3 regions of the Candidatus Nitrobacter laanbroekii genome follow, and region 1 is predicted to be linked to each of the others. Evidence: predicted binding sites of a transcription regulator. Region 1 holds the regulator's gene; each other region holds the start of a gene.
What was found. The regulator LexA, encoded in region 1, represses DNA repair genes until DNA is damaged. The targets are predictions, from matches to a motif close to TGTTCNNNNTGTGTTCNG.
Positions count from the first base shown of each region.

Region 2: a site for LexA is predicted at 2,118-2,135, ahead of V4R08_RS04355 (single-stranded DNA-binding protein). Genes of this name have one in related genera too.
Region 3: a site for LexA is predicted at 1,300-1,317, ahead of V4R08_RS12345 (DNA recombination protein RmuC). Genes of this name have one in related genera too.

Region 1 is NZ_JBAMDA010000001.1:1,152,648-1,155,925, reverse strand. It holds gene V4R08_RS05425 (ComEC/Rec2 family competence protein) at 1-674, shown strand, start outside; gene lexA (transcriptional repressor LexA) at 723-1,427, opposite strand; gene V4R08_RS05415 (molybdopterin molybdotransferase MoeA) at 1,591-2,805, opposite strand.
Region 2 is NZ_JBAMDA010000001.1:911,577-914,854, reverse strand. It holds gene V4R08_RS04365 (alpha-2-macroglobulin family protein) at 1-1,009, opposite strand, end outside; tRNA gene V4R08_RS04360 (tRNA-Arg) at 1,285-1,361, shown strand; gene V4R08_RS04355 (single-stranded DNA-binding protein) at 1,473-1,961, opposite strand; gene V4R08_RS04350 (outer membrane protein) at 2,358-3,125, shown strand.
Region 3 is NZ_JBAMDA010000001.1:2,657,314-2,660,591, reverse strand. It holds gene V4R08_RS12345 (DNA recombination protein RmuC) at 55-1,269, opposite strand; gene def (peptide deformylase) at 1,420-1,947, shown strand; gene fmt (methionyl-tRNA formyltransferase) at 1,972-2,904, shown strand; gene truA (tRNA pseudouridine(38-40) synthase TruA) at 2,904-3,278, shown strand, end outside.

The DNA.
Region 1 (3,278 bases):
CATGGTCGCTTGCCGTGACGCAGCCGGACATTCTGGTCTCCGCCGACGGCCACAATGTCGGCGTGCGGGGCGGAGACGGCCGGCTGCGTCTCATCCGCACGGCCAAAGACAACTTTACGGTCAGGGAATGGCTGGCCGCTGATGCGGACGGACGTGGGCCTGCCGACCCCACGCTTGCAGAGGGCGTCTCATGCGACGACGCGGGCTGCGTGGTTAAGGTGAGCGGAGGTGGAATTGTCGCGCTGGCGCGGCGCGCGGACGCGATGGAGGACGACTGCGTGCGGGCGGAGGTGATGGTGACGCCGTGGCAGGCTCCGGAGGGCTGCCTTGCGCAGGTCATCGATCAGGACAGGCTGCGGCGGGAAGGCGCCCTGGCGCTGCGGCGAACGCCGGATCATGATAATTTTGGGTCGAATCGATCCAACATCACGAACGTGATCGATTCCAATATTTTAGAGCGGGATGCGGGCGGAAAACCGCTGCACACTTTTCATCCCGCCCTCGGCGGCGCAAAACACAACTTTGCGGTCAATGCCGTCCGGCCCGATCAGGTCGACCGGCCCTGGTCGCCCGCCGTCGGCGGTGAAAAACCGGCGCATGTCAGCACCCGGCCCAGGCCGGCACACCCGATCGATGCCACGCCCGCGGCTGACGATCTCCAGCCGGACGATTGAACGGTCCGCCGCCGCCCAAGGACTTGCGAGAGCCAGCACTTGCGAGAGTCAGTACTTGCGATAGATGCCGATCAGCTTGCCCTGGATCTGGACGCGGTTGGGCGGAAGAATGCGAACCTCGTAAGCTGTGTTCGCGGGCTCGAGCGCGATCGAAGCCCCGCGGCGGCGGAAGCGCTTCAGCGTCGCTTCCTCGTCGTCGATCAGGGCAACGACGATGTCGCCGGTTTCCGCCGTTTCGTTGCGCTGGATCAGCGCCATGTCGCCGTCGAGGATTCCGGCCTCGACCATCGAATCGCCGCGCACCTCGAGCGCATAATGCTCGCCGGAGCCGAGCATGTCGGGCGGCACGCTGATTGTGTGGCTCCGGGTCTGTAGCGCCTCGATCGGTGTGCCAGCCGCGATACGTCCCATCACCGGAACGGCGACCGGACGGTCTGCATCGTCGACGACACCGCCGCCGCTGCTCGGGCGGACTTTGCCGAGATTGCCTTCAATGACGCTCGGCGTGAAACCGCGACGGCCGCCGCCGCTGCCGGCGACCTCCGGCAGCTTGATGACCTCGATGGCGCGGGCGCGATTGGGCAGGCGGCGGATGAAGCCGCGTTCCTCCAGCGCGGTGATCAGGCGATGGATACCGGACTTCGAGCGCAAATCGAGCGCATCCTTCATTTCATCGAACGAGGGCGGCACGCCGGATTCCTTCAGCCGTTCGCTGATAAAACGCAGGAGTTCGTACTGTTTGCGCGTGAGCATTCCGACCAGTCCCCGGTTGATGGTGCCTGCCGTCCGATTCCAGAACCTCAGGCTTACAGCCTTATACCGGGCGGCACGACTACTCGAAACAAATCATGAACATACACTATATGTTCGATATGTGTTCCGCAACCCTTTAATTTAACGTCAACAAGGCGAGGCTTTACGACAGCGAGAGCTTAATGACGGCGCAGGGCTCGCCTTTGCTCGCGGCAGGCGCAAGCGGCGCGCGGACCACGAGTGCTTCCGCTGCCGCGAGATTTCCCATCAACGAACTGTCCTGATGTCCGACCGGCGTCGCGACCGGCAACCCGTCTGGCGAGTGCGCGAGGCGGGCGCGCAGATAATCCTGCCGGGCTTGATTGGCGGCGACATTGCTGCCGAGCACCGCCGGTTCAATGCGATGGTGGATATCCTGACGGCCCGACAACGCACGAATCAGCGGCACCATGAACAGGAACGCGCAGATGTAAGACGAGACGGGATTGCCGGGCAGGCCGATCACGCGCATTGCGCCGAGGCGTCCGTGCATCATCGGCTTGCCGGGCCGCAGCGCGATCCGCCAGAACGCAATCTCCACGCCTTCGGCCTCCAGCGCGCGCTTGACGAGGTCATGGTCTCCGACTGACGCCCCGCCTGTGGTGACGAGAATGTCGGCGCCGCTGTCGCGGGCACGACGGATTGCGCTTCTGGTCGCCTCCATGGTGTCGGCGGCGATGCCGAGGTCGATCGCCTCGGCGCCTTCGTTCCGGGCGAGCGCGCGAAGCGCGTAGCCGTTGGACAGGACGATTTGACCCGGACCGGGCGTCGTGCCCGGCAAAACCAGTTCATCGCCGGTGGCGAGCACGGCTATTTTCGGATGGCGGTGCACCGGCAGGTCCGGATAGTTCATGCCGGCGGCAAGGGAGAGATGGCGGTCGGTGAGATGGCTGCGGGCGCGCAGCAACACGTCGCCTTCGTGAAAATCGACGCCGGCAGGGCGGATATTCTTTCCGGCCGCGGTGGCTTCCTTGACCATGACGTCGTCGCCGTCGCGTTCCGTGTCCTCCTGGATCACGACGGTGTCGGCGCTGTCCGGCACCACGCCTCCGGTAAAAATCCGCAGAGCTTCGCCGGCCCCCAGCGCCCGCTCGAGCGGCCGTCCCGCGGCGATCTCGCCGATCACATGCAGCCGCGCCGGAATCGTCGCGATGTCCGCCGCGCGCACCGCGTAGCCGTCCATCGCCGACATCGCCACCGGCGGCTGGGTCCGGCGCGAGGGGAGGTCGCGCGCCAGCACCCGGCGATGCGCGGCCTCGAGGCCAACCGATTCTTCCGGCAGCGGTTCGACTCCGGCGAGAACGGCCGCAAGGGCGTCGGCGACTGCCATCAGGGCCATGACCATATTCTCCCAGGTTTCCAATGATCCGATTCTAACATTCGCATCCCGTGCGAGCAGGTGTCTTTGCGAATGTTGGAATCAAAGGACCACTGGCAAATATAGATGACTAATGGAGTTTTAGACGATGCGCTTCGAGAGCACACAAGTTCATCTATAGAACTTGCGGTCGGCAGACAACGGCTCCCTGAACCGAAACGCTCGGGTGGAGCGTTCGCTCGAGGCTCCGCGCGGCTCTGATGGTGGTTTCGGAGGATCGCTTCCCTTTTTCGGAGTTCACCCGTCAGACGAACTCATCATTCCAAATGACACTTGGATCATAAAGTTGTCCGCGCTTCTTGATTCAAAATTAAATCATGCCGCGACGACGTGCGATTCTCGGAATCGGAGCGGCGGAACCGTCCGGGGCCGGATCGGTTGTCCCATAAACTGACGGTTTGATCCGGGATGGCGCGATTGCAGCCAGTCATGCG
Region 2 (3,278 bases), 240 kb from region 1:
CGGACAATTGATAGCCACTGAGCGTCTTCTGGAAGTCGCTGTCGATCACGGTGTTGATGAGATTGCGGTCGCCGATCCGGAATACCTGCACCGACACCGCCTGGGTATTCACACTGACCAGCGGAATGCCGCGCTGGCCGGTGCGCGGCAGCACGTAGGCGCGCCCGGTGAAGCGGACAAACGGTTTGCGATCCCGCACATAGACGTTGAATTCAGCGGATTTCGGCAGGCTTTCCTTGACGGTCGATGGCAGGCCGGCGCGCAGATTGATATTGTATCGCTCGCCGTGCTTGAGGCCCTCGACGCAAAGCTGCTTGTCTTCCGACGACAGCGCCGGCCGGTCCGCACCGGCGAGCGCGACGAACGGTGAAAAGTCGGTCCGCTTGGCAAGGTCCTCCGAGAACTGAAAGCAGACCCGCGGCGAGGTCGAATCCGAATCGACGGTGTAATCGAGCAGCCGGAAGCCGTGGTCGTCGCGCATTTTTTCGTACTGCTCGCGAACGTCGGCGACCTCCCGCAGATCAAGCGACAGACGCAACGTGTCGAGTGCCGGTCGCCACAGCTTGCGTTCCGAAAAGGCGCGTCCAAGAACCGCCAATGCATCCGCCTCGGCACCGGGATCGTTCGCCCGCTGATAGGCGATATAGGCGGCGGTGGAGGCCCGCTCCCGCAGGAAGGTCTGTTCCTGGCTCGTGGTCGGCTTGATCTGGAAAATCGTCCGCGCCAGCCGCAGCCAGTTGCCGCTATCGTCGGGTGCGACGGTCGCGATCTGGCCGAGAATCTGGAGGCCGCTGCGAAAATCGGATCGCTTGAAGGCGGCGTCGGCATCGGTCCGCAGCGTCGGGGCCGATTTGACGATGGTGCCGGCTTCGCTCTTGATCTGGGCCTCTAACTTGATCGCCGAGTCGGCGAGATCGTCGCGCTTGAAAGCCTTGTCCGCTGCCTGCGCCGAAACAAGCCCGATCGCCAGCGCCACACAGAGGACCACCGCACGAACCAAACCGGTCATGAAAGCTCCCTGCGCGGACAAATGCCGCCTAACGTTCCCGAATTCAAAGTCCGCCTCACTGCGCCTTCCGTAGCGAACGTCGGATTCGAAAGGATACTAGCAAACTTATGATTTGAGTGTGGTTCAGGTTCAAAGGTTGGCTTGGCAAACCCAAGGGCTTCGGACAAAACAGCGGGCGCCCGTACCGGTTCGTCGTCCGATCCATCAGAATGGTCCGGATCGGGGCTTGGCGCGAGGGCGGATTTTTCATATTGCGGTGATATGGCGACGTTAACGGTCCCGTAGCTCAACTGGATAGAGTAGCGGATTTCTACTCCGCGGGTTGCAGGTTCGAATCCTGCCGGGATCGCCACCATTTTTATAAAGACCGCCAGCAAGTGCAGGTTACCAGTGGAGTTTTTACATTCGCGTCCGGGACGTGCGGCCTGGGTCGCGAATGTCGAATTCACTCCACCAGACTCCACTAGAACGGAATGTCGTCGTCCATGTCGCTGCGGCGGGCACCGGCCGCAACGGCGCGGCGCGGCGTGCCGCCGGAGGGACTTCCGGACCCGAAATCGCCGCCGGAGTCGTCCGATCCGAAATTGCCGCCGCCGCTGTTGCGGCCGTCAAGCATCGTCAGCGTCGAATTGAAATTCTGCAGCACGACTTCGGTGGAGTATTTTTCGACGCCGTTCTGGTCGGTCCATTTACGGGTCTGCAACTGACCCTCGATGTAGACCTTCGCGCCTTTCTTCAGATATTGCTCGGCGACCTTGCAGAGGCCCTCGTTGAAAATCACGACGCGGTGCCACTCGGTTTTTTCCTTGCGCTCGCCGCTGGTCTTGTCGCGCCAGGTTTCAGACGTTGCGATCCGCAGATTGGCGATCGGCCGGCCGTCCTGGGTCCGCTTGATTTCGGGATCGGCGCCGAGATTGCCGATCAGAATGACCTTGTTCACGCTACCCGCCATCGCCGTTCTCCAATCTCCGGTCCCGATTTGCCAACACGCACAGGCGCCGCCGGTTCATCCCCGGCATCGCTCTTTGCGGCTTCGTTCTCGAGCCTATACTCCCGTCACATCGTCGAGACGGTCAATTGACGGGTTATCCACCGGTCGAATATACAATGTTCCATATTTGTTCTCAAGGCCGGCAATGCGAACAAAACTGCGGATCGGGCTTAGAAAGATTCCACGCTGGTTTCAGATAAATGGGCTTCGGGACGGATCAATTTGGCCCGGAGTGTTGCACTTGAGAGACGGCATTTTGCAACGGCGGGCGGTATAGTGCTTCACGAGTTTCAAACTGCCTATCCAGCGCTCGCGCCTGAGTTTGTTGAAAATAAAGCGGAAATCCGGGGAATCGCAATGAACAAGTTACTGATCGGGGTCGTCGGTGCTCTCGCCATTGGCCTCGGCGCCGTGCCGGCCACCGCGGCCGATCTCGCCCCGCGTCATTATACCAAGGCTCCTCCGATGATGGCCGCGATCTACGACTGGAGCGGCTTCTACATCGGTGCGAACGGCGGGTGGGGATCGAGCAGGAATTGCTTGACCCTGACCGATCCGATTGTAGCTAGCCCTAATGAAGGTTGCCACGACGCGACCGGCGGCACGGTCGGTGGCCAGATCGGCTACCGCTGGCAATCCAATAACTGGGTGTTCGGCCTTGAAGCTCAGGGCAACTGGGCCGATCTGAACGGCCGCAATGCCAGCCTCTTCAACCCTCTCGTCACCAACACCAGCCGTCTTGATGCGTTCGGGCTATTCACCGGCCAGATCGGCTACGCCTGGGATGCGACCCTGCTTTACGTGAAGGGCGGCGCCGCGGTGACCTCCAACCGCTATGGAAGGCTCGATACCGCGACCGGCACTCAGTTGACCGACAACGTCAACAACACGCGTTGGGGCGGCGTGGTCGGCGTCGGCCTTGAATATGGCTTCGCACCGAACTGGTCGCTCGGCTTCGAGTACGATCACATTTTCATGGGCAACAGCAACCACAACTTCATCAACAACGGCGTCGCCGGGGTGCCTGGTACGCTGTTCGCAACTGACAAAACCAGTCAGGATGTGGATCTCGTGACCGCGCGCATCAACTACCGCTGGGGTGGCCCGGCCGTTGCGCGGTACTGATCTTATCTGATCAATACTTCTCTCGGAAAACTATGAAAGGCCGGCTTTTCGCCGGCCTTTTTGTTGATCCCGCTGGTATCGGTATGCGGTCGCTGGAGGCCGCTACGAAAATCGGCGGCCGGCGGATATGACCGGCTTCCTCGCGATGAAATC
Region 3 (3,278 bases), 1.5 Mb from region 1:
GCAAGCCATCTGGATACTGGGTCGCCCGGTCAAGCCGGGCGATGACATCCATAATCACTCGCCCGCCTGGATTTTACGGCCGAACGGCGGCGGATACAGTTCCGGTTCACCGGGCCTGACGATCCGCGGCGTCTCCGCGGCCGCCTCATCCTTGCTGAAATCGAGGTCCTCGATCCTCACCGCGCGCTTGCCGATCTTGCCGGCCGAGATCAGGACCTGCCTGACATCCTCGCTGACCTGATCGAAATGACTGCCGAGCTTGCTGACCCGGTCGCGCAGGCGCTCGACATCACCCATCATGGTCATGACCTCGATCCGTACCTTGTCGGCGGCATCGCGCATCCGCGCGTCCTTGAGAAGCTGCTGCATCACCTGGATCGCCAGCATCAAAAGCGATGGCGACACCAGCACGATCCGGGCGCGATAGGCTTTCTGGATCACATCGTCGAAGGCGTCATAGATCTCGGCATAGACCGACTCCGACGGCACGAACATCAGGGCGTTATCCTGAGTCTCGCCCGGGATCAGGTATTTGCCGGCGATGTCGGTGACGTGTTTCATGACGTCGGCGCGCAGCCGCTGGCTTGCGAACTTCCTTTCCTCGTCGGTGCGGGCGTCGTGGAGTGCCGTCATGGCCTCCAGCGGGAATTTCGCGTCGATGCAGAGCGGGCGTTGGTCGGGGAGGAAGATCACACAGTCCGGCCGCTTGCCGTTCGACAGCGTGTACTGGAAGGCAAACGAGTCTTTCGGCATGCCGTCCTGCACGATCGCTTCCATCCGCGCCTGTCCGAATGCGCCGCGCGACTGCTTGTTGGCGAGCACCTCGCGCAGCGTGGTCACCTGCGCCGTCAGGTCGGTCAGGTTCTTGTGCGCGTTGTCTATAATTCCGAGCCGCTCGTGCAGTACGCGCAGGCTGTCCATGGTGTTGCGCGTGGTCTGCTCCATCGACTGGCCAACCCGATGGGTGACCGAATCGAGCCGCTCGCTGACGGCGCGCGCCATCTCCGCCTGACGCCCCGCAAGCGCCCGACCCATGGCGTCGACGCGGCCGGTGGCCTCCGACTGCGCGCGCATCATGTCGTCGAGACGTTCCTCCAACTCGTCGGCGCGGCTCGTCTGCGCCATCGCCATTTCGGTTCCCCGGCGCCCGGAGCGCGCGATCACAATGGCGATAATCAGCAGTAGTACCAGCGCCAGCGCGCCGAACGCGATCAGCACGGTGCCTGTTCGCACCGATACGTCGCCCAGGATGAAAAGGATGTGGTTCATCCGGTCCTTGTAGCCGATTCGACCGTCAATGAGAACGAAGCACGAACATATTGAGTTAACGAAAGCTCAATTTTTATGGTTAACACACGCTTAACGACCCGAAATCGCTATGGATTGACCGCGGCAGACCGGGGGATTACATCGCCCGCCATGGCTATTCGCGAAATCATCATTCTGCCGGACAAGCAGTTGCGTCTGGTTTCCAGGCCGATCGAAACGGTCACGCCGGAGATCCGCAAACTCGCCGACGACATGTTCGAGACCATGTACGACGCCCCGGGCATCGGGCTCGCCGGCATCCAGATCGCGCAACCGTTGCGCATCATCACCATGGACCTCGCCAGGCGCGACGAGGACGGCGAACTCACGCCGCGGCCGCGCATCTTCATCAACCCGGAAATCCTGTCGGCGTCCGAGGAACTCTCGACCTACGAAGAGGGCTGCCTGTCGATCCCCGAATATTACGAGGAGGTCGAACGCCCGGCGCGGGTGCGGGTCCGCTTCATCGATCTCGACGGCAAGGTCCACGAGGAAGATGCCGAGGGGATCTACGCCACCTGCATCCAGCACGAAATCGACCATCTCAACGGCGTGCTGTTCGTCGATCACATCTCGAAACTGAAACGCGACCGCGTGGTGAAAAAATTCACCAAGGCTGCGAAGCTCGCCGCGAAATAGTCTCGCAAACAGATCGGCTCGTTCATGCCGCTTCGCCTGATCTTCATGGGCACGCCGGAATTCGCGGTGCCGACCCTGCTGCAACTCGTCGCCCATGGCCAGGAGATCGCGGCCCTATATACCCGCGAGGCGAGGCCCGCGGGCCGCGGCATGAAGCTGCAACCGAGCCCGGTGGCGCGGGAAGCGCACCGCCTCGGCATTCCCGTGCTGACGCCGAAAACGCTGAAGACCCCCGCCGCGCTGGATGAATTCCGCTCGCATGGCGCCGACGCCGCGGTCGTCGTCGCCTACGGCATGATCCTGCCGCAGGCGATCCTCGATGCGCCGCCGCTCGGCTGCTTCAACCTGCATGGTTCGCTGCTGCCGCGCTGGCGCGGCGCCGCGCCGATCAACCGCGCCATCATGGCGGGCGACGCCGAAAGCGGCGTCATGGTCATGAAGATGGATGCCGGCCTCGACACCGGCGACGTCGCCATGGCCGAGCGGATCGCCGTGACCGATGCGATGACGGCATCCGATCTCCATGACGCGCTGGCGCCACTGGGGGCCGATCTCATGGTGCGTGCGATGGCCGCGCTGGCGCGCGGCGGCCTGCAACTGACGAAGCAGAGCGAGCACGGCGTCACCTACGCCGCAAAAATCGACAAGGCCGAGGCGCGCATCGACTGGAGCAGGCCAGCCCGAGAGCTGCTGCGGCATATCCACGGCCTGTCGCCGTTTCCGGGCGCCTGGTGCGAGATGCCCCTCGACGGCGAGCGAGTGCGCGTGAAGGTCTTGCGTTGTGAGGTCGCGAAAGGCTCCGGCGAAGCCGGTGAACTGCTCGACGATCGGCTGACCATTGCGTGCAAGGACGGCGCGATCCGCGTCCTCGAATTGCAGCGCGCCGGAAAGCCGCCGATGAAGGCCGAGGCCTTTCTCAACGGCACGCCGCTTCAGCCGCCCATGCGGCTCGTCTGATGCCCCGCTACAAGCTCACCATCGAATATGACGGCGGCCCGTTCTGCGGCTGGCAGTATCAGGACAACGGCCCCTCGGTGCAGGGCGCCTTGGAGGCGGCGGTCAAAGCGATCTGTGGCGATGCCGTTCGCGTGCATGGCGCCGGCCGCACTGACGCCGGCGTCCATGCGCTGGCGCAGGTAGCGCATTGCGACATCGCCAAGCATTTCGCGCCGAACCGGTTGCGCGACGGCCTCAACGCCCATCTGCGACCGCATCCGATCGGCGTGCTAACGGCCGAAATCGTGCCCGAAACTTTTGAGGCGCGCTTCTCGGCACTCAGGCGGCATTATGTCTATCGCATCGCCAACCGCCGCGCGAACCTCGCCATCGAT